One region of the Kosakonia sp. YIM B13571 genome, then DNA from elsewhere that is predicted to be linked to it. Evidence: predicted binding sites of a transcription regulator. Region 1 holds the regulator's gene; each other region holds the start of a gene.
The links. Region 1 encodes PurR, which represses purine synthesis genes. Its sites were predicted from a motif close to CANGCAAACGTTTGCNTG; they were not measured.
Positions count from the first base shown of each region.

Region 2: the regulator PurR is predicted to act here: its motif matches at 3,989-4,006, upstream of ACFX4O_RS13095 (NCS2 family protein).
Region 3: the regulator PurR is predicted to act here: its motif matches at 2,048-2,065, upstream of gcvT (glycine cleavage system aminomethyltransferase GcvT).

Region 1 is NZ_JBHZPL010000002.1:168,109-174,311, reverse strand. Features, by position in the region: gene ACFX4O_RS05955 (Grx4 family monothiol glutaredoxin) at 1-215, opposite strand, end outside; gene ACFX4O_RS05950 (C40 family peptidase) at 555-1,385, shown strand; gene sodB (superoxide dismutase [Fe]) at 1,510-2,091, shown strand; gene ACFX4O_RS05940 (MFS transporter) at 2,146-3,315, opposite strand; gene ACFX4O_RS05935 (YnhF family membrane protein) at 3,484-3,573, opposite strand; gene purR (HTH-type transcriptional repressor PurR) at 3,871-4,896, shown strand; gene punR (DNA-binding transcriptional activator PunR) at 4,915-5,826, opposite strand; gene punC (purine nucleoside transporter PunC) at 5,938-6,203, shown strand, end outside.
Region 2 is NZ_JBHZPL010000004.1:335,957-342,159, reverse strand. Features, by position in the region: gene yicI (alpha-xylosidase) at 1-643, shown strand, start outside; gene ACFX4O_RS13100 (AsmA family protein) at 694-2,430, opposite strand; gene ACFX4O_RS13095 (NCS2 family protein) at 2,552-3,937, opposite strand; gene recG (ATP-dependent DNA helicase RecG) at 4,062-6,143, opposite strand; gene trmH (tRNA (guanosine(18)-2'-O)-methyltransferase TrmH) at 6,147-6,203, opposite strand, start outside.
Region 3 is NZ_JBHZPL010000006.1:180,440-186,642, reverse strand. Features, by position in the region: gene gcvP (aminomethyl-transferring glycine dehydrogenase) at 1-275, opposite strand, end outside; gene gcvH (glycine cleavage system protein GcvH) at 450-839, opposite strand; gene gcvT (glycine cleavage system aminomethyltransferase GcvT) at 863-1,957, opposite strand; gene ubiI (FAD-dependent 2-octaprenylphenol hydroxylase) at 2,381-3,583, opposite strand; gene ubiH (2-octaprenyl-6-methoxyphenyl hydroxylase) at 3,602-4,780, opposite strand; gene pepP (Xaa-Pro aminopeptidase) at 4,777-6,090, opposite strand; gene ACFX4O_RS16165 (YecA family protein) at 6,115-6,203, opposite strand, start outside.

The sequences.
Region 1 (6,203 bases):
GGGAAGGTTGGCCAGTTAGCGTATTTCGGCAGTTCTGCACGAATATCCGGGTTTTGCAGAATGTCTACATAGGCAAAACGTTCACCGCATGCAGAAAGCGCTTGCACCGCCTGGGCGGAGAAACCGCAGCTTGGTAGCTTCGGAGAGCCTTTCATATACAGCAGAATCGGGTTTTCAGCGATCTGGCGCTGGATTTTTTCAAGTGTTGTGCTCATTGTCTTGCTTCCTTCAACTTCTTCTACGGCAGATGTTCGCCATTGTAACGGTTCAGAGGGGCATCGGAAAATAACATTTTGTTCACCGTTCATGATTTTATCGTCTGTCGGCAAAAGTTGCCTTAGAAATATGACTTAACTCAACTCGCCGTCCCGCTTGCTGCCTAACTCTTGAGCACATAGAAACGTTTTGCTGCTTTTTTTTGCGCTTGTTAACGAAACGCAGCTATAGATGCAAAAACAGTATTAACTTTTGGGCTTTTTATGGATTAGAATCGACGAGTTTTAAAAAACCATTCGCAGGCATATTAAATGCTTGCCCTAACAGGGGATTGCTCAGTGGCGCGGATACCAAAAGCTTCAATCACGCTCTGTGCTTTGTTGTTCACCACGCTTTCTTTCACGCCATTGGCGAGTGCCTCTGAACAGGCACGAGCGTCGGCCGTGCAAAAAGCGCATCTGGCGAAAGCATCCGAACGTAAGAAAAAAAATACATCACAAAAGACATCAAAGAAAAACAGTCGCAGTCCGGCAGAAAAAACTACCAGCAAAAAAACAACGGAGAGCAAAAAAACTCCGGCAAACAAAAAAGTTTCCACCAGCAAAAAAGCCAGCAAAATCACCTCGCGTCGTAATGCATCCAGCCCGTTGAAAACCACCGCCGTCACCTGGACTGAAAAATGTACGCCGCGCAAAGGCCACAAACCGCACTGTGTGAAAGTCAAAAGCACTAACGCCATCGCCGATGTGCATAAAGTTCGTATTCAAAAAGCACAAAAAACTGCTATGTCCAAGCTGATGAATCAGATTGGCAAGCCTTATCACTGGGGCGGCACCTCGCCGACCACCGGTTTCGATTGCAGTGGCCTGGTCTATTACGCGTATAAGGATCTGGTGAAGTTCCGTATTCCGCGTACCGCCAATGAAATGTATCACCTGCGCGATGCTTCGCCGGTGAATGTGGCGGAGCTCGAGAGCGGCGATCTGGTGTTTTTCCGCACCCAGGGCCGTGGTACAGCCGATCACGTAGGCGTGTATGTTGGCAATGGTAAATTCATTCAGTCTCCGCGTAGCGGTCAGGATATTCAGGTTACGTCACTGAGTGAAGATTACTGGCAACGTCATTATGTTGGCGCGCGTCGCGTTGTAACGCCGAAAACCATTCGCTAATCCCTCACCTGCCGCACCTGCGGCAGGTAACTCCCTCTTTTGTCTGACCTTTCGATTTGCTACCCTAACCCGCACACCCAATAGGGCTATTGGGTGTCATTAAAATAATGAAAGGAGAATAGCAATGTCGTTTGAATTACCTGCATTACCGTATGCAAAAGACGCCCTGGCGCCGCATATCTCAGCCGAAACGCTGGAATACCACTATGGCAAACATCATCAAACGTATGTCACCAATCTCAACAATTTGATCAAAGGCAGCACTTTCGAAGGCAAAACGCTGGAAGAGATCGTAAAAAGCAGCGAAGGCGGCGTATTCAATAACGCCGCCCAAGTCTGGAATCATACTTTCTACTGGAACTGCCTGGCGCCGAATGCCGGTGGCGAACCAACTGGCGAGCTGGCGGCAGCTATCGCCAAATCCTTCGGCAGCTTTGCCGAATTCAAAGCGCAATTCACCGATTCTGCAGTGAAAAACTTCGGTGCGGGCTGGACGTGGTTGGTGAAAAAAGCGGATGGCGCATTGGCCATCGTTTCAACGTCTAATGCGGGCACTCCGCTGACTAGCGATGCAACCCCGCTGTTAACCGTCGATGTGTGGGAACATGCGTACTACATCGATTACCGTAATGCGCGTCCGAACTACCTCGAACATTTCTGGGCGCTGGTAAACTGGTCATTCGTTGCCAAAAATTTCGCTGCATAAACGTGGCATAAAGCAAAGGAGGGGCTTGCCCCTCCTTTTTTGCATTTCTGCTATTTATTCTGCTGCGGCATAAGCACGTTCTGGCTGTGAGCGGCCAGAGAACAGCACCACCAGCAGGCCCAGCCCGGCAATAATCGCGCCCATGACCGGTACGAAATCATAACCCAGCCCACCGGAAATCACTGCCCCACCGGCTGCCGCGCCCAGCGCGTTACCGAGGTTAAAGGCACCGATATTGACCGACGATGAAAGCCCAGGTGCTTCGTGTGCAACTCGCATTACGCGCATCTGCAACGGCGGAACCACCGCAAACGTCGCCGCCCCCCATACCACCATACTAATGGCCGCGCCCACTTCGCTGCGCGCCAGGAACGGGATCGCCAGCATGATAGCAATCAGCAAGATCAAAAAACCTTTCAGCGTGCCGGTGACCGAGCGATCCGCCAGTTTGCCACCGAGATAGTTACCAATGGAGAAGCCAACACCAATCAACACCAGCATCGCAGTCACAAAGACGGGAGTGGCATCGGTAATGGTGTGCAGCACCGGCGCAATATAGGTATACAGCGTGAACATGGCACCTGCGCCGAGCACAGTCGTCAGCAGCGCAGACAACACTTGTGGGCGTACCAGCACCGAAAGCTCTTTACGTACATCCGGGCGCTCACCTGCCCCACCTTTCGGCAGCGAAAAGAACAGGCTCGCCATGGCAATCACACCCAGCCCGGCGGTGGCCATAAACGACATACGCCAGCCAATGGTTTCACCCAGCCATGTTGCGGCAGGTACACCGCCAATGTTAGCAATGGTCAGTCCCATGAACATGGTCGCCACCGCGCTAGCCTGCTTCTCTTTCGCGACAACGCTTGCTGCCACCACCGAGCCAAGACCAAAGAAAGCACCATGGTTCAGGCTGGTGACGATACGCGCCAGCATTAATGTGGTGTAATCCGGTGCAATCGCCGATAGCACGTTACCGAGCGTAAAAATCGCCATCAAAAAGATCAGCGCGTTGCGTCTGCCACGGTGCGACAGCAACAGCGTCATCAACGGCGCACCGACCATCACACCGATAGCATAAGCGCTAATCAGCATCCCCGCCGCCGGAATAGAGACGTCAACGCCGCGGGCAATAACCGGCAGTAATCCCATCGGGGAAAACTCGGTGGTACCAATGCCGAAGGCGCCAATCGCCAGGGCAAGCAAAGGGAAATTAATTTTCATCTGTCACTCCAAAAAAGACATGCCGACTTGCGACCCTGTCGCTGAAGTCAAAAGTATGACAGCAATCACAAAAAACAGAAGTTAGCAGAATGACAAAAGATTATTGCAGAAGTGATAACAATAGCGGGGGGAAGAAAAACGAGGGAGAAGGCTCTCCCTCGCGATAGATCAATGCAGTGCAGCAGTCAGGCCGCCGAAAACAATCAGGCTCAGAACGATGACGGTAGTAACTAAAGAATACTTCAGATCGGTGCTCATCAATTTTCCCCTTTTTAATTTCCCCACAAAAAGTGAGATAACGCATTTTTGCACAAATTATCTTAAAAATCTTGCGGGAATTCACAGGAGAAACGTTTTAATACTTCCCCTTTTGCTCAAGATCAGACAAAATTCGACGCTAAATTTATTAGCGTACCGGCCATTGACTCCCCTCCTGACGTCCCGTGTCGTTTTCCCGGCGTACCGCACCCCCTTTGATGGGTACAGGGTGATTAAAGGCAAACGTTTACCTAAAGTATTATCAGGAGCTTATGATATGGTCTGGAGTGATATCTGATGGCAACGATTAAAGACGTAGCGAAACGAGCAAACGTTTCCACTACAACCGTATCACATGTAATCAACAAAACCCGTTTCGTCGCCGAAGAGACACGCAACGCCGTGTGGGCGGCAATTAAAGAGTTGCACTATTCCCCCAGCGCCGTCGCTCGCAGCCTGAAAGTCAATCACACAAAATCGATCGGCTTGCTGGCAACCAGCAGCGAAGCAGCCTATTTTGCCGAAATTATCGAAGCCATAGAGAAAAAGTGCTTCCAGAAGGGTTACACCTTAATCCTCGGCAATGCCTGGAATAGCCTGGAAAAACAGGGCGCTTATCTGTCGATGATGGCGCAAAAGCGCGTCGATGGTTTACTGGTGATGTGTTCCGAATACCCGGAATCACTATTGAGCATGCTGGAAGAGTACCGTCATATTCCCATGGTGGTGATGGACTGGGGCGAATCGAAGGCCGACTTTACTGATTCCGTTATTGATAACGCCTTTGAAGGCGGGTACATGGCCGGGCGTTATCTTATCGATCGTGGACATCGCGATATTGGCGTGATCCCCGGGCCTCTGGAGCGTAACACGGGTGCTGGCCGCCTGGCAGGCTTTATGAAAGCGATGGAAGAAGCCCTTATTACTGTGCCGGAAAACTGGATAGTACAGGGTGATTTCGAGCCGGAATCCGGCTATCGCGCAATGCAGCAAATCCTTGGTCAAACGCATCGCCCTACCGCAGTCTTTTGCGGCGGCGACATTATGGCGATGGGCGCGCTTTGCGCTGCCGATGAAATGGGTTTACGCGTACCGCAGGATATTTCCCTGATTGGTTATGACAATGTTCGCAACTCACGCTTCTTTACCCCGGCCTTGACCACGATTCACCAGCCGAAAGATTCGCTGGGGGAAACGGCGTTTACCATGCTGCTTGATCGCATCGTCAACAAGCGCGAAGAGTCACAGTCTATTGAAGTGCACCCGCGCCTGGTTGAGCGCCGCTCCGTGGCCGATGGCCCGTTCCGCGACTACCGCCGCTAACCGCTTCTGACGGAGCCGTTAATTCGGCTCCCGTAACCACTCGTCATTCAGCGTTTCACTATCCCCCAGATATTCCAGCAGCCAGTTTAACGCTGGGGAAGCCTCATTTTGTTGCCACGTCAGACAGCACGCCGCATCCGGGAAGGGATTTTCCAGGGTCAGCGCAACCCAGTCGCCACTGTCGAGGCGCGGGCGGGCAAAGTGTGCCGGTACCATTCCCACGCATAACCCTGCAGATAAGCAAGCCTCTGATGATGCCCAATCAGGGACAATCACGCGTTTCTGATTATCCAGCAGCCAAGTAATACGTTTCGGCAACGAACGGGACGTATCTTCCTGGATAAGTGAAGGCCAGTTGCGCAAGGTGTCGTCGCTAAGCGGGCCTGCCATCGACGCCAACGGATGGCGGCTGGAAACCACACATTTCCAGCTCAGCATTCCCATATCACGAAACGCATAACGTCCACCGACGGGGATTGCTTGCGTTGCACCAATCGCCAGTTCAACCCGCCCATCAGCAAGCGCATCCCAGACTCCGTTAAAGACTTCCTGATAAACCTGCAACTCAACATCACTGAAATGGCGATAGAAATCGACGATCAATTGCCGGGTACGTTCAGGTTTTACAATGTTGTCGACGGCAATCGCCAGTTGCCCGCGCCAGCCATTGGCGATTTGCTGGCACTGCTGACGAGTGACCTGCATTTTTTTGATAACAGCTCGCCCTTCTTTCAAAAACCAGACCCCGGCAGGCGTAAGTTCTACATCCCGATGACGGCGCTCAAACAGCGGAACGGCAAGCCACTCTTCAAGCTGCCGCACGGTATAGCTCACCGCAGAAGGTACACGATGTAACTCCTGCGCCGCACCGCTAAAACTGCCATTACGCGCTACAGCATCAACCACTTCCAGCGAATATTCTGACCACATAATCTGCCTGCAAAAATTTTGAAACCACTACGCAAATATTAGCGTTTCACAAGCGCTAATGCACTCCTTACACTCGACAGCCCTGATTACCTGCAATAAAGAGAACCCCTAATGCAACCTGGCAACGGATTTTTAGTCTGGCTCGCGGGATTAAGCGTGCTCGGCTTTTTAGCCACTGATATGTACCTCCCCGCCTTCAGCGCGATACAGCAAGATTTACACACATCGTCTGCGGTGGTTAGCGCAACTTTAAGCCTGTTTCTGGCGGGCTTTGCCATTGCGCAATTGGTATGGGGGCCGCTATCAGATCGCTATGGTCGCAAGCCGGTTTTACTGGCCGGGCTGGCGATTTTTGCGCTGGGCTGTCTGGGAACATT
Region 2 (6,203 bases), on a different contig from region 1:
GCGCCACTTCACGCAACTGAAATGCCGCCTGATGCCGTACCTCTACCGGCAGGCAGCACTGGCACACGAATCCGGTTTGCCGATGATGCGCGCCATGATGCTCTCCTTCCCGGACGATCCGGCTTGTGACTATCTTGACCGTCAATACATGCTTGGCGATGCGCTGCTTGTCGCGCCGGTGTTCAGTGAAGCGGGTGACGTGCAGTTTTACCTGCCGGAAGGACGCTGGACACATCTGTGGCACAACGACACATTACCCGGCAACTGCTGGCATAAACAGCGCCACGACTTTATGAGCCTGCCGGTTTACGTGCGGGATAACACATTGCTGGCGCTCGGCAGCAACGACCAGCGTCCGGACTACGCCTGGCATGACGGCACCGCTTTCCAGTTGTTTGCGCTGGAAGAGGGACGCGAAGCGTTATGCGACGTGCCGGATGCCAGCGGTGCGGTGATCTTCCGTTTGCGAGCCAAACGCAACGCGGGGGTGATCACTGTGTGTAGCGAAGGCAAGGGGCACAACTGGACGCTGTGCCTGCGCAATATCGCGCAGATTGCGGGTGTACAAGGTGCCACGCAATCCGGCAGTGAGCCGGGTGTGGTGCTTACGCCGCAGGGCGGGGAGATACGCATTACGCTGTGAGTTTGTGCTTCGCGTTATTCCTCTCCCGTGAGGGAGAGGAAATGTCATGTTCAGGGAGTCGGCTGAGGTGAAGGCGTTGATGTGGGTTCCGCCGAAGGCGCGACAACGCCGCCGGATACCACGCCGCCATGCATGTTCTGCTTGATTTGCTGTTTCTGCACGTTAATGGCGGAAAGCTCGGCGTTCACCGACGGTTTAAGCGGCGCATCGGCGCGCACGCTGCCACTGGCGGTGAGCTGCAGATTTCCGTCGCCGCTGATGGGCAGCGCCGGCCAGCCCCACTCCTGCAATACATTCACCGGCACGCCGCGCCCGTTCAGGCTGAGGTTAACGCTGCGATCTGGCGTTTGCGCAACCACCGCTTTGGCTTCCAGCAACCCTTGTCCGGTAAACGCGCTTAGCTCGCTGATGGTGACGACATTGCTGTTGGCGTTCAGCGCCAGTGACGGGCGGCGTACGTCCACGCGGTTAAAGGTGGCGGCCGCGGCGTTCAGTTTCGCCGTTCCACCCCATACGCCCCACTTGCGCTCGCGCACCAGTTGCAGGTTATCGCCATAGCCGTCCAGAGCCGTTAGCTGCCAGGGAAATGCCGGGTCGATATCAATCACTAGGTTGCGGCTGGCGCTGAATTTTTTCAGTGTGACGGTATTCAGCCACGTTGGTAAATCCTCCATCCACAGCTGTTTCCAGTTTTCCGGCAGCGTGTATTCCAGCCCGGCAAACGCGGTGTCGTCCAGCACCAGCGCGTGGCCTGCGCGATACCAGTTGCCGGAGGTGCGTACCATGCCGTTTTCCCAGCGCGAGGTGAACTGTTGCAGCGCAATGCCCTGCGGCGAGAAGTTAGCATTGAGGATTGGGTCGAACAGGTGCAGCGAACCGTAAATAAACTCGCTGGCGTTCATCGACAGTTTACCGTCCTCGCTTTTCCAGTCGCCATTGGTGAGCGTCAGGTTGCGCAAACTCAAATCGAGATCGGTGACCGCCCAACCTGGCCCTTGTAAACGGGCGTCGGTCACTTCAATGCGGCCAATTTGTAGCGACGGCAGGGTGGTTAATGGATTAAAGAAATCGAGCAGCGACTTATCGCTTTGCAGGCGGATATCATTCAGACGCAAATTGTTCACCACCCAGCTGCCATCGGCGGCGCGCTGCGCGTCTCCGGTCAGAGAGCCGCGCGCCATATCCGCACCAATAGTGGTCAACGTAACGACATCTTTATCGATACTGCCCTGAATCAGCACGTTACTGGCGGGAACGCCGTTTAACGTCAGCGAACCGGCGCTCATCTGGATCTGTGCTTTACTGCCCAGCACACTTCCCGCGACTGGCTGCCACGGCGCAACGCCGCCGGTGACACGCTGGGCGCTGAGATCCCAGCCGGTGGTCGGGCTATTAAACGCCATATTACTTAATTGCAGGCGATCAGCCTGGAACGGCAGCGGTGCTGCAGCCGGGGAGAAATTCAGCGTGCCGTCCTGTAACAGAATGGTGTCGGCATGCAGCGGATCGGTAAGCTGGCGGCTGCTCAGGCCGATATCCACCGTTTTGGCGACCAGCGTCGCCGGTTTGCCTTTACGGCCAAAATCCACGCCTTTCAACAATATATGGGAAGGGGAGGAGAAGCGGTGATCGATCGCTTCGAAAGTGAGGTGATAGTCACTGTTGTCGTTTACCCACTTGCTGACCTGTGTTGCACCCCAGCGGGTTTGCAGCAGGAAATAGCAAGCGATGATCGCCACAAGCAGGGCGATAACAACGACAAAGAGCAGCTTTCCAAGAAATTTCATGATCTTCCATCCCCAGTTGCCAGTCTGGCAGTTATGCACGATTTATGCGCAATGCTCAAGGGCGGAATGATGAAAGGGCGTTACGGCGGCAACGGTTTTTATCCCGTTGCCGCGGGGTTTATCAGTTTTTCTCTGGTGGAAAAATCAGATTCAGTACAATCGCGGTGATCCCGCCTGCGGCGATGCCGGAAGAGAGCAGGTTTTTCAGCCAGTCCGGGGCGAATTGCAGGATTTGCGGCTGCTGGGAAACGCCCAGGCCAACGGCCAGCGACAGTGCGATAATCAGGATCGCACGGCGGTTCAGCGGTTCGCGGGAAACAATGCGCACGCCGGATGCGGCGATCGTACCGAACATCACCAGCGTTGCACCGCCGAGCACAGGCTCAGGCAGTTGCTGTACAAAAGCGCTGACTGCCGGGAACAGGCCAAGCACCATCAGCATCACCGCAATGAAGAAGCCAATATAACGGCTGGCAACGCCGGTCAGTTGAATAACGCCATTGTTCTGGCCGAAGCAGGAGTTCGGGAAAGTATTGAAAACAGCGGAAACAAATGAGTTGAGGCCGTTTGCCAGCACGCCGCCTTTCAGGCGTTTCATATACAGCGGGCCGGCGACGGGCTGCTCGGAAACATCAGAAGTTGCGGTAATGTCACCGATGGTTTCCAGCGAGGTGATCATAAATACCAGCATCAGCGGTAACAGCAGGGTCCAGTCAATGCTCAGCCCGTAGTAAAGCGGCGTCGGCACCATAAAGGAGGTTGCTGGTGCGCTATATGCCGGCAGCATGCCCATAAACATTGCCAACACGTAACCTACGGCCATGGCGATCACCAGCGAAGCGATACGTAAATAGGGGTTACGCTGGCGGTTAAGCAGAATAATCAGCCCCAGCACCACGCCTGCCAGCAGCAGGTTTTTCGGGGCGCCGAAGGTGTGGTTGCCCATCGCGGCAAAACCGCCGCCAACGGATGTCAGCCCCACCTGAATCAGCGACAGGCCGATAATCATCACTACCACGCCGGAAACCAGCGGGGTAATAATGCGGCGCGCGAACGGCAGAATGCGGGATATAACCATTTCGGTGCAACTGGCCAGCATCAGGGTACCGAACAGTGCAGCCATCATCGTGGGCACGTCCGCACCGCCGGTTTTCAGCGCGGTACCGCCCATAATCAGTGGCGCCACAAAGTTAAAGCTGGTGCCCTGAATCGAGAGCAACCCGGAGCCAACCGGGCCCCAGGCTTTGATCTGGATAATAGAGGCTACGCCTGAGGCGAACAGCGACATGCTGATAATGTGCTGAGTGTCCTGAGCCGGTAAACCCAGCGCCTGGCAGATAAGCAGCGCGGGCGTGATAACGCCAACAAACATTGCGAGCAGGTGCTGGAGCGCGGCAAACAGGGTTTGCGGCAGCGGCGGGCGATCTTCAAGTCGGTAGATCAGTTCGCTGGGTTGAGTCTGCGCAACCGGTTGCGCACTTTCTGACTCGATGGTGTTTACGGACATCTCAAGCAATCCCCTGATGGAAAAGCGCTGATTTTATCGGACTGTTTGGTAAAAGCAAACGGTTGCTATGCTAAAAACATACTTTTCTAAGGGGTGTTCATTTTACGGTATAAGGTTCTAAAACTCAGGCGTTGGAATAGCGTTCTGTTTCTGGCATCCAGCGGTCGATCAGCGCTTCGGCGAGCTGCGGATAACGCTCATGAATATGGCGGGCAACGCGTTGTACTTCCGGGATCATCGCCTGATCGCGCAGCAGGTCGGCGACTTTGAATTCCGCGTTGCCGGTCTGGCGAGTACCAAGCAGTTCGCCGGGACCGCGAATTTCCAGATCTTTTTGCGCAATCACAAAGCCATCGTTACTGTCGCGCAGCACTTGCAGACGTTTTTGCGCCGTTTTGGAGAGCGGGGATTTGTAGAGCAGAACGCAGTGAGAAGCTACCGCACCGCGCCCAACACGGCCACGCAACTGGTGGAGTTGCGCAAGGCCGAGCCGTTCCGGGTTTTCGATAATCATCAGGCTGGAATTCGGTACATCCACGCCCACTTCAATCACCGTGGTCGCGACCAGCAGATGTAACTCACCCTGTTTGAACGACTGCATTACCGCCTGTTTTTCCGCCGGCTTCATGCGACCATGAACCAGGCCGACATTCAGTTCCGGTAGCGCCAGTTTCAACTCTTCCCAGGTCGCTTCCGCCGCTTGTGCTTCCAGCAGGTCGGACTCTTCAATCAATGTACAAACCCAGTATGCCTGGCGGCCTTCGCCGGTACAGGCGCTGCGCACGCGGTCGATAATCTCGCTGCGGCGTGTATCCGGGATGGCAACAGTGGTGACCGGTGTGCGCCCTGGCGGTAGCTCGTCGATCACCGAGGTATCAAGATCCGCGTAGGCGGTCATCGCCAGCGTGCGCGGAATTGGTGTTGCAGTCATGATCAACTGGTGCGGGTGAAAACCCTGCTGCTGGCCTTTTTCCCACAGTGCCAGGCGCTGGTGAACACCAAAGCGGTGCTGTTCGTCGATAATCACCAGCGCAAGGCCGTTAAACTGCACCTGTTCCTGGAAAATCGCATGGGTGCCAACCACCATTTGTACCTGACCGCTAGCAATTGCCTCTTGCTGTGCCTGGCGTGCTTTGCCTTTTTGCTTGCCCGCCAGCCAGCCCACTTCCACACCAAGTGGCGTAAACCAGTTGCGGAAATTGTTGGCGTGTTGCTCTGCCAGCAGCTCGGTAGGTGCCATCATCGCCACTTGTTTGCCATTGGCAACCGCCTGCAGCGCCGCCAGTGCGGCAACCAGCGTTTTACCGGAGCCCACATCGCCCTGCACCAGGCGCATCATCGGCATATCCAGCGCCATATCACGCTCGATCTCCGCGACCACGCGCGTTTGTGCGCCGGTTGGTTTAAACGGCAATGAAGCCAGCAGACGGTTTTTCAGTTCATCTTTGGCGCTGAGTGGTTGCGCATGATAACGCTGCGCCCCGGCGCGCAACGCCAGCATACTGAGGTTGTGCGCCAGTAATTCCTCAAGGATCAAACGGCGCTGCGCCGGGTGCTGCCCACTTTCCAGATCGCTTAATTGCAGTGACGGTGGCGGGCGATGCAGCGTATGCAACGCCTCCGGCAAGCTCATCATGCCTTGTGCCAACTCCGGCGGCAGCAGTTCGCTGATGGCGCAGGTTGCCAGCAGCTCCAGCGCCTGGTCGGTGAGTTTGCGCAGTGTCGCCTGCTTAATACCTTCAGTGGTCGGGTAAATCGGCGTCAGAGTTTCCTGCAATTCCGGGGTGCTGAGATCGCCCTGCACGCGGTATTCCGGATGGATCATCTCCGCGCCGTACTTCCCGCGTTTTGCTTCCCCGTAGGCCAGCACTCGGCGACCAGTGGCAAGGCTGTTTTTCATTGCCGCGTTGAAGTTGAAAAAGCGCAGGGTGAGAATGCCGGAACCGTCGCTAATCTGGCAGGTCATCATTCGGCGGCCGCCAAACGTGATATTGCAGTTCAACACTTCGCCTTCCACCGTGGCGTAAACGCCCGGCAGCAGGTCGGCAATCGGGTAAAGTTGGGTGCGATCTTCGTAGCGAAGCGGGAGGTGAAGCAGGAGATCCTGAACGGTATGCAGGCCGATTTTCGCTAGCTTGCTGCTCTGCGCCGCGCCGACACCGGTCAGCGAATTTAAGGGCACCGCATCAAGCAGCTTACCTTTCATCGGTTATCCCGCCGCCTGCATAGTTGCCCACCACGTTGGGTCGGCTTCGATTTGACCTTC
Region 3 (6,203 bases), on a different contig from region 1:
ACGGCGGTGTAACCCATACCAATGTAAGACTTAAAGCGCTTGTTGCGGCTGGCAATGGCTTTCAGCTCGGCGAGCGCGGCATATTCGGTAGTGGATTCCCCAATCTGCGGCGGCGTAGCGAGCTGAATATCTTTCGGCACAATGAGTGCTGTCAGCGCATTAAGCGACTCTGCGCCAACGGTGTTCAGCATCTCCTGCTGTTGCTGAGCATCCGGCCCAATGTGACGTCCAATGAAAGCGCCACGGTTTTCAAGCTGGCTTAAAGTCTGTGTCATGAGCGAGGGTTCCTGAAACGTGCAGTGAATCGTATTTGGAAATTATCTGAATACGCTAAATCTTTCGCGTTGCAGGAAGGCGGCGACACAGCAAATCCCCGGAAGCTTACATCAGTAAGTATCTGGGGTGAGCGAGGAAGCCAACGCGTCTGCAACGCGAAGGATGATGCGTATTTATTCGTCTTCGAGCAGGGCAGCGTAGGCTGTTGCATCGAGCAGCGCGGCAACTTCGGCTTCGTCACTGGCTTTAATTTTGAAGATCCAGCCTTCGCCGTACGGTTCGCTGTTCACCAGCTCCGGAGAATCCGCCAGTTGGTCGTTAACTGCCACGATCTCACCGCTGATTGGCGCGTAGATATCAGAAGCAGCTTTTACCGATTCGGCAACGGCACAATCATCACCTGCACTGACGGTCGCGCCCGTTTCCGGCAGGTCGACAAACACCATGTCGCCCAGCAGTTCCTGTGCGTGTTCAGTGATACCAACGGTGTAGGTACCGTCCGCTTCTTTGCGCAGCCACTCGTGTTCTTTGCTGTATTTCAGTTCGCCTGGTACGTTGCTCATTTCATTCTCTCCAGATAAAAAGGTTACGCGACAGCTTTGCCAGCGCGTACAAAAACAGGTTTGGTGACTTTGACCGGCATTTCACGGTTACGGATCTGTACAACGGCGTTTTCGCCGATCCCCGCCGGAACACGCGCCAGTGCAATACTGTAGCCGAGGGTTGGCGAGAACGTACCGCTAGTGATCACGCCTTTTTGCACATTGCCTTGCGCATCAGTGAAGTGCACCGGCAACTCATTACGCAATACGCCTTTTTCGGTCATTACCAGGCCAACCAGTTGTTCGGTGCCTTTTTCACGCTGCAGTTCCAGCGCGTCGCGGCCAATAAAGTCTCGCTCCTGCGGCTCCCAGGCAATTGTCCAACCCATGTTGGCGGCCAACGGAGAGATACCTTCATCCATCTCCTGACCGTACAGGTTCATACCCGCTTCCAGACGCAAAGTATCGCGCGCGCCCAGTCCGCAAGGTTTCACGCCCGCATTGACCAGCGCCTGCCAGAAGCTGGCCGCTTTTTCGTTGGGCAGCGCAATTTCATACCCTGCTTCGCCGGTATAACCGGTGGTCGCAATGAACAGCTCACCGGCTTCAACGCCAAAGAACGGTTTCATGCCTTCAACGGCGCGGCGCTGCTCGTCAGTAAACAGGCTGGCGGCTTTCGCCTGCGCGTTCGGGCCTTGTACTGCGATCAACGACAAATCATCACGGACGGTGATGTCGATGGCATAAGGTTCAGCGTGTTGGGAAATCCAGGAGAGGTCTTTTTCGCGGGTGGCGGAGTTGACAACGAGGCGGAAGAAATCTTCGGTGAAGTAGTAGACGATCAAGTCATCAATTACACCGCCCGAGGCATTTAGCATGCCGGTATAGAGCGCTTTACCGGGCTTAGTGAGTTTGGCGACGTCGTTTGCCAGTAAATAACGCAGAAACTCCCGGGTACGGCTGCCTTTGAGATCGACGATGGTCATGTGCGACACATCAAACATTCCGGCGTCGGTGCGCACTGCATGGTGCTCATCGATTTGCGAGCCGTAATGCAGCGGCATCATCCAGCCATGGAAATCCACCATGCGGGCGCCGTTTAGCGTGTGTTGTTCGTATAAAGGGGTCTGCTGAGCCATCTTTTCCTCGTCGAATAAGCTGAGCTATCACGTTTTTCGGCGGCGTGATTTGCGCCAAAACAACTGGTGCCGACACCGTTTTACGACGTCGACGCAAACGTTCTCTTTGGCCTGAACTTATCACCGAAAGCAGCGCTTAACCATAAGGAAAAATGGTTCATCACATTAGCTTATGACCCATCACACACAAAATGCCATCAGAGTATTATTCCAAAGAATAACGATTCACTTTTCATAAAAAATCATCATTGATGACAAATAGGAAGGAATTGCAGTATTTCACTCTGCAAAAACGCAGATTTTCCTGAAAAGAAAAAAACACGACATGAGAAAATCTAATCCGAAAAATGAGGTGAAATTAGAATATTTCAAATGAGGAAGAGGTATCCCTTCCCGGGGTCGGGAAGGGAAAGTGTGACGCAGTTAACGTAACCAATCAGGCAGATCGTTAAGACCCATTGCCTGGCGTAACAACCGTGTTTTCACACCGGGAAGGGTATCCGCCAGTTTCAGGCCGATATCACGCAGCAGCTTTTTCGCCGGATTTGCGCCTGAGAAAAGCTCGCGAAAGCCCTGCATCCCGGCCAGCATCAGCGCCGCGCTGTGTTTGCGGCTGCGCTCATAGCGGCGCAAATAGAGATGTTGACCAATGTCTTTACCTTCGCGGCTCAGACGCTTCAGCTCGGTGATTAACTCAGCGACATCCATAAACCCGAGGTTAACGCCCTGCCCCGCCAGCGGGTGAATGGTGTGCGCGGCATCGCCAACCAGCGCCAGGCGGTGCCCGGCAAACTGGCGCGCATAGCGTCCGGTGAGCGGATAGACCTGACGCTCGCTCTCAACGCGGCACGGCCCAAGGCGGTTATCGAACGCCACACACAACGCCTGATTAAATTCTTCATCGCTCGCCTGCTGCATGGCTTTCGCCTGCGCTGGCGGCAGCGACCAGACAATCGAGCACAAATGCGGATCGTTAAGTGGCAAAAAAGCGAGAATGCCGTCGTTGTGAAACACCTGACGCGCCACCGCCTGATGCGGTTCATCAGTGCGAATAGTCGCCACGAGTGCATGATGATGATAATCCCAGAACGTCAGCGGAATATCGGCTTTGTTGCGCAGCCAGGAATTCGCGCCATCTGCGCCAACCACCAGCCGAGCAGTGAGCATGGTGCCATCTTTTAAAGTCAGAAACGCGTCGTTTTCGCCCCACGCCACTTGCTGCAGTTCAGCCGGTGCCAGGAGAGTGACATCCTTACACTGTTGGGCTTTATCCCACAGTGCCTGGTGGATCACTGCGTTTTCAATAATGTAACCAAGATGGCTGTAGCCCATGCTCTTATCATCAAACGCGATGCGACCAAAACTGTCTTTATCCCACACTTCCATGCCGTGATAACGCCCGGCACGTTGGGCAATAATGTTTGACCAGACGCCAAGGTGCGTCAGTAACTTTTCGCTAGCAGCATTAATCGCTGACACGCGCAGCGCCGGGGGAGCATCTTCCGCCAGCGGTGTCGGCTCATTTTGCTCCAGCACCGCCACGCGCAACCCGCTACCCTGTAAACCACAGGCCAGCGCCAGGCCGACCATACCGCCGCCGACAATCGCAACATCAACACTCTGCACTCTTCGCTCCTTTTGTCTTTAACGGGCAACCCAACCGAGGGTACGCTGCGCCAGCGCATCACGCGCCGGAGTAAATAATTCCATCGCCATCAATCCGGCATTACGCCCGACGACCAACGGTATCCAGTGATTGGCAAACAGATGCACCAGCCCATCGGTGACGCCGATAGTGGCTTTTTTATCTGCATGCCGGCGATCGCGGTAGCCCGTCAACACGGGGTAGTAACCGATATCTTGTTGCGCCGACCACGCCTCGGCCAGCGTTTCCGCCAGCGTCATCACGTCGCGCATACCGAGGTTAAAACCCTGTCCGGCAATAGGATGCAGCGTTTGTGCAGCATTCCCGACCAGCACCGCGCGGTGCGAGACAGGAGAAGAAGCCGCAGTCAGCTTCAACGGGTAAACGCTGCGTTTGCCCACATGTAAGATACGCCCGAGCCGCCAGCCAAAGGCCTTTTGTAACTCGTGGCAGAAACGTTCGTCAGACCAGGCGGCAACCTGCTGCTGTTTTTCCAGCGGATGACACCATACCAGCGAACAGCGACCTTGTGACATCGGCAACATTGCCAACGGGCCATGTTCGGTAAAACGCTCAAACGCCCGCCCCTGATGCGCCACAGACGTTGTGACATTGGCGATAACCGCCGCCTGGTGATAAGGCGCTTGCTGCCAGTTCACACCCAGTTGTTCGCCAATACGTGAACGGGAGCCGTCTGCCGCTACCAATAACTCACCAGTAATACATTCACCGCTTTCCAGCGTTACGCTCACCTGCCGCTCATCACGGGCAACCGCGCTGACTTTCGCCGGGCAATGCAGCGTCACGCCGGGCGCGTTTTGCAATAGCGTGAACAGCCGCTGCCCAACGTCGTGCAGTTCGACAACGTAACCAAGCGCATCGATGTGGTAATCCTGCGCATCCAGGGTGACAAAACCGGCATGGCCGCGATCGCTGACATGAACCGTTGAAATCGGCGTTGCACAGGAGGTAATGGCTTGCCAGATGCCAATGCGCGCCAGCTGCTGGCACGTACCTGCTGCTAACGCAATGGCACGCGCGTCAAAGCCCGGATGCGCGGATGCGCCGGGTACACTGGCTTCCACCAGATGAACAGGTAATTTGCCGTGAGTAAGATGAGAAATCGCCAGCGCAAGCGTTGCGCCAGCCATGCCACCGCCAACAATGATCACGCTCATGAACGTGATGCCGCCATCAGCGCTTCAATCTCGTCAGCGCTTTTCACGACGCTGGCGGTCAGATTTTCGTTGCCGTCTTCAGTGATGACGATGTCATCTTCAATACGAATACCAATACCGCGATACTGTTCCGGCACATCGGCATCCGGCGCGATATAGAGGCCCGGTTCAACCGTCAGCACCATGCCTGGAGCCAGTTCACGCGAGCGATCTTTGCCGTAGACACCGACATCGTGCACATCCAACCCGAGCCAGTGGCTTAAGCCGTGCATAAAAAACGGGCGGTGCGCGCTTTTTTCCACCAGCTCATCAACTTCACCTTTCAGGATACCGAGCTTCACCAGCCCGGTAATCATGATGCGCACCACTTCGCTGGTCACTTCCTGGATCGACGTGCCTGGGCGGAAAAGCGCAAGGGCACGTTCCAGTGACGCCAGCACAATATCGTAAATTTCGCGCTGCGCCGGGCTGAATTTGCCGTTGACCGGGAAGGCGCGGGTGATATCGCCGGCATATCCTTTGTATTCACAACCGGCATCAATCAGCACCAGATCGCCATCACGCATCTGACTCTCATTTTCCGTGTAGTGCAGGATGCAGCCATTGACGCCGGAACCCACAATGGTGTTATAGGAGGGAAAACGCGCGCCGTGGCGGTTAAACTCGTGCTGAATCTCACCTTCAAGCTGATATTCAAACATTCCCGGGCGACAAACCTGCATCGCGCGGGTATGCGCCAGCGCGGAGATCTCCCCGGCGCGACGCATCACGTCTATCTCTTCGGCAGATTTAAACAGGCGCATTTCATGCACCATCGGCCGCCAGTCGGTTAACGTCGGCGGCGCAAACAGATTCTGACGCGAGCCTTTGCGCAGCTTGTCTAACGCGGTAAACACAATGGTGTCGGCATAGTCGAATTCACCCTGCGCGTGATACACGGCATCAAGACCGTTCAGCAACTGATAAAGATGTTCGTTGATATCCGGGAAAGCCAGTGCGCGATCGACGCCCAGCTTTTCCGGCGCGGCTTCCTGACCAAGGCGACGACCAAACCAGATCTCGGCGGTTTTGTCGCGTACGCGGTTGAACAGCACGCTATGGTTGTGGGTGTCATCGCTTTTGATCAGCACCAGCACCGCTTCCGGCTCGTTAAAACCGGTGAAATACCAGAAATCGCTGTGCTGGCGGTACGGGTATTCACTGTCTGCGCTGCGGGTGGCTTCCGGTGCGGCGAAAATTAATGCCGCGCTGCCCGGAACCATCTGCGCCAGCAATGCCTGGCGGCGACGGAGAAACTCAAGCTGTGTCATGACACCGACTCCCTACAAGGTGAATTAATGTAACGTGGGCTTACGCACTTCCGGTGCGGTAGGCTGCGGGCGCGTGAAGGTATCGTGGCACAGTAGCGCCGCGACACGGACGT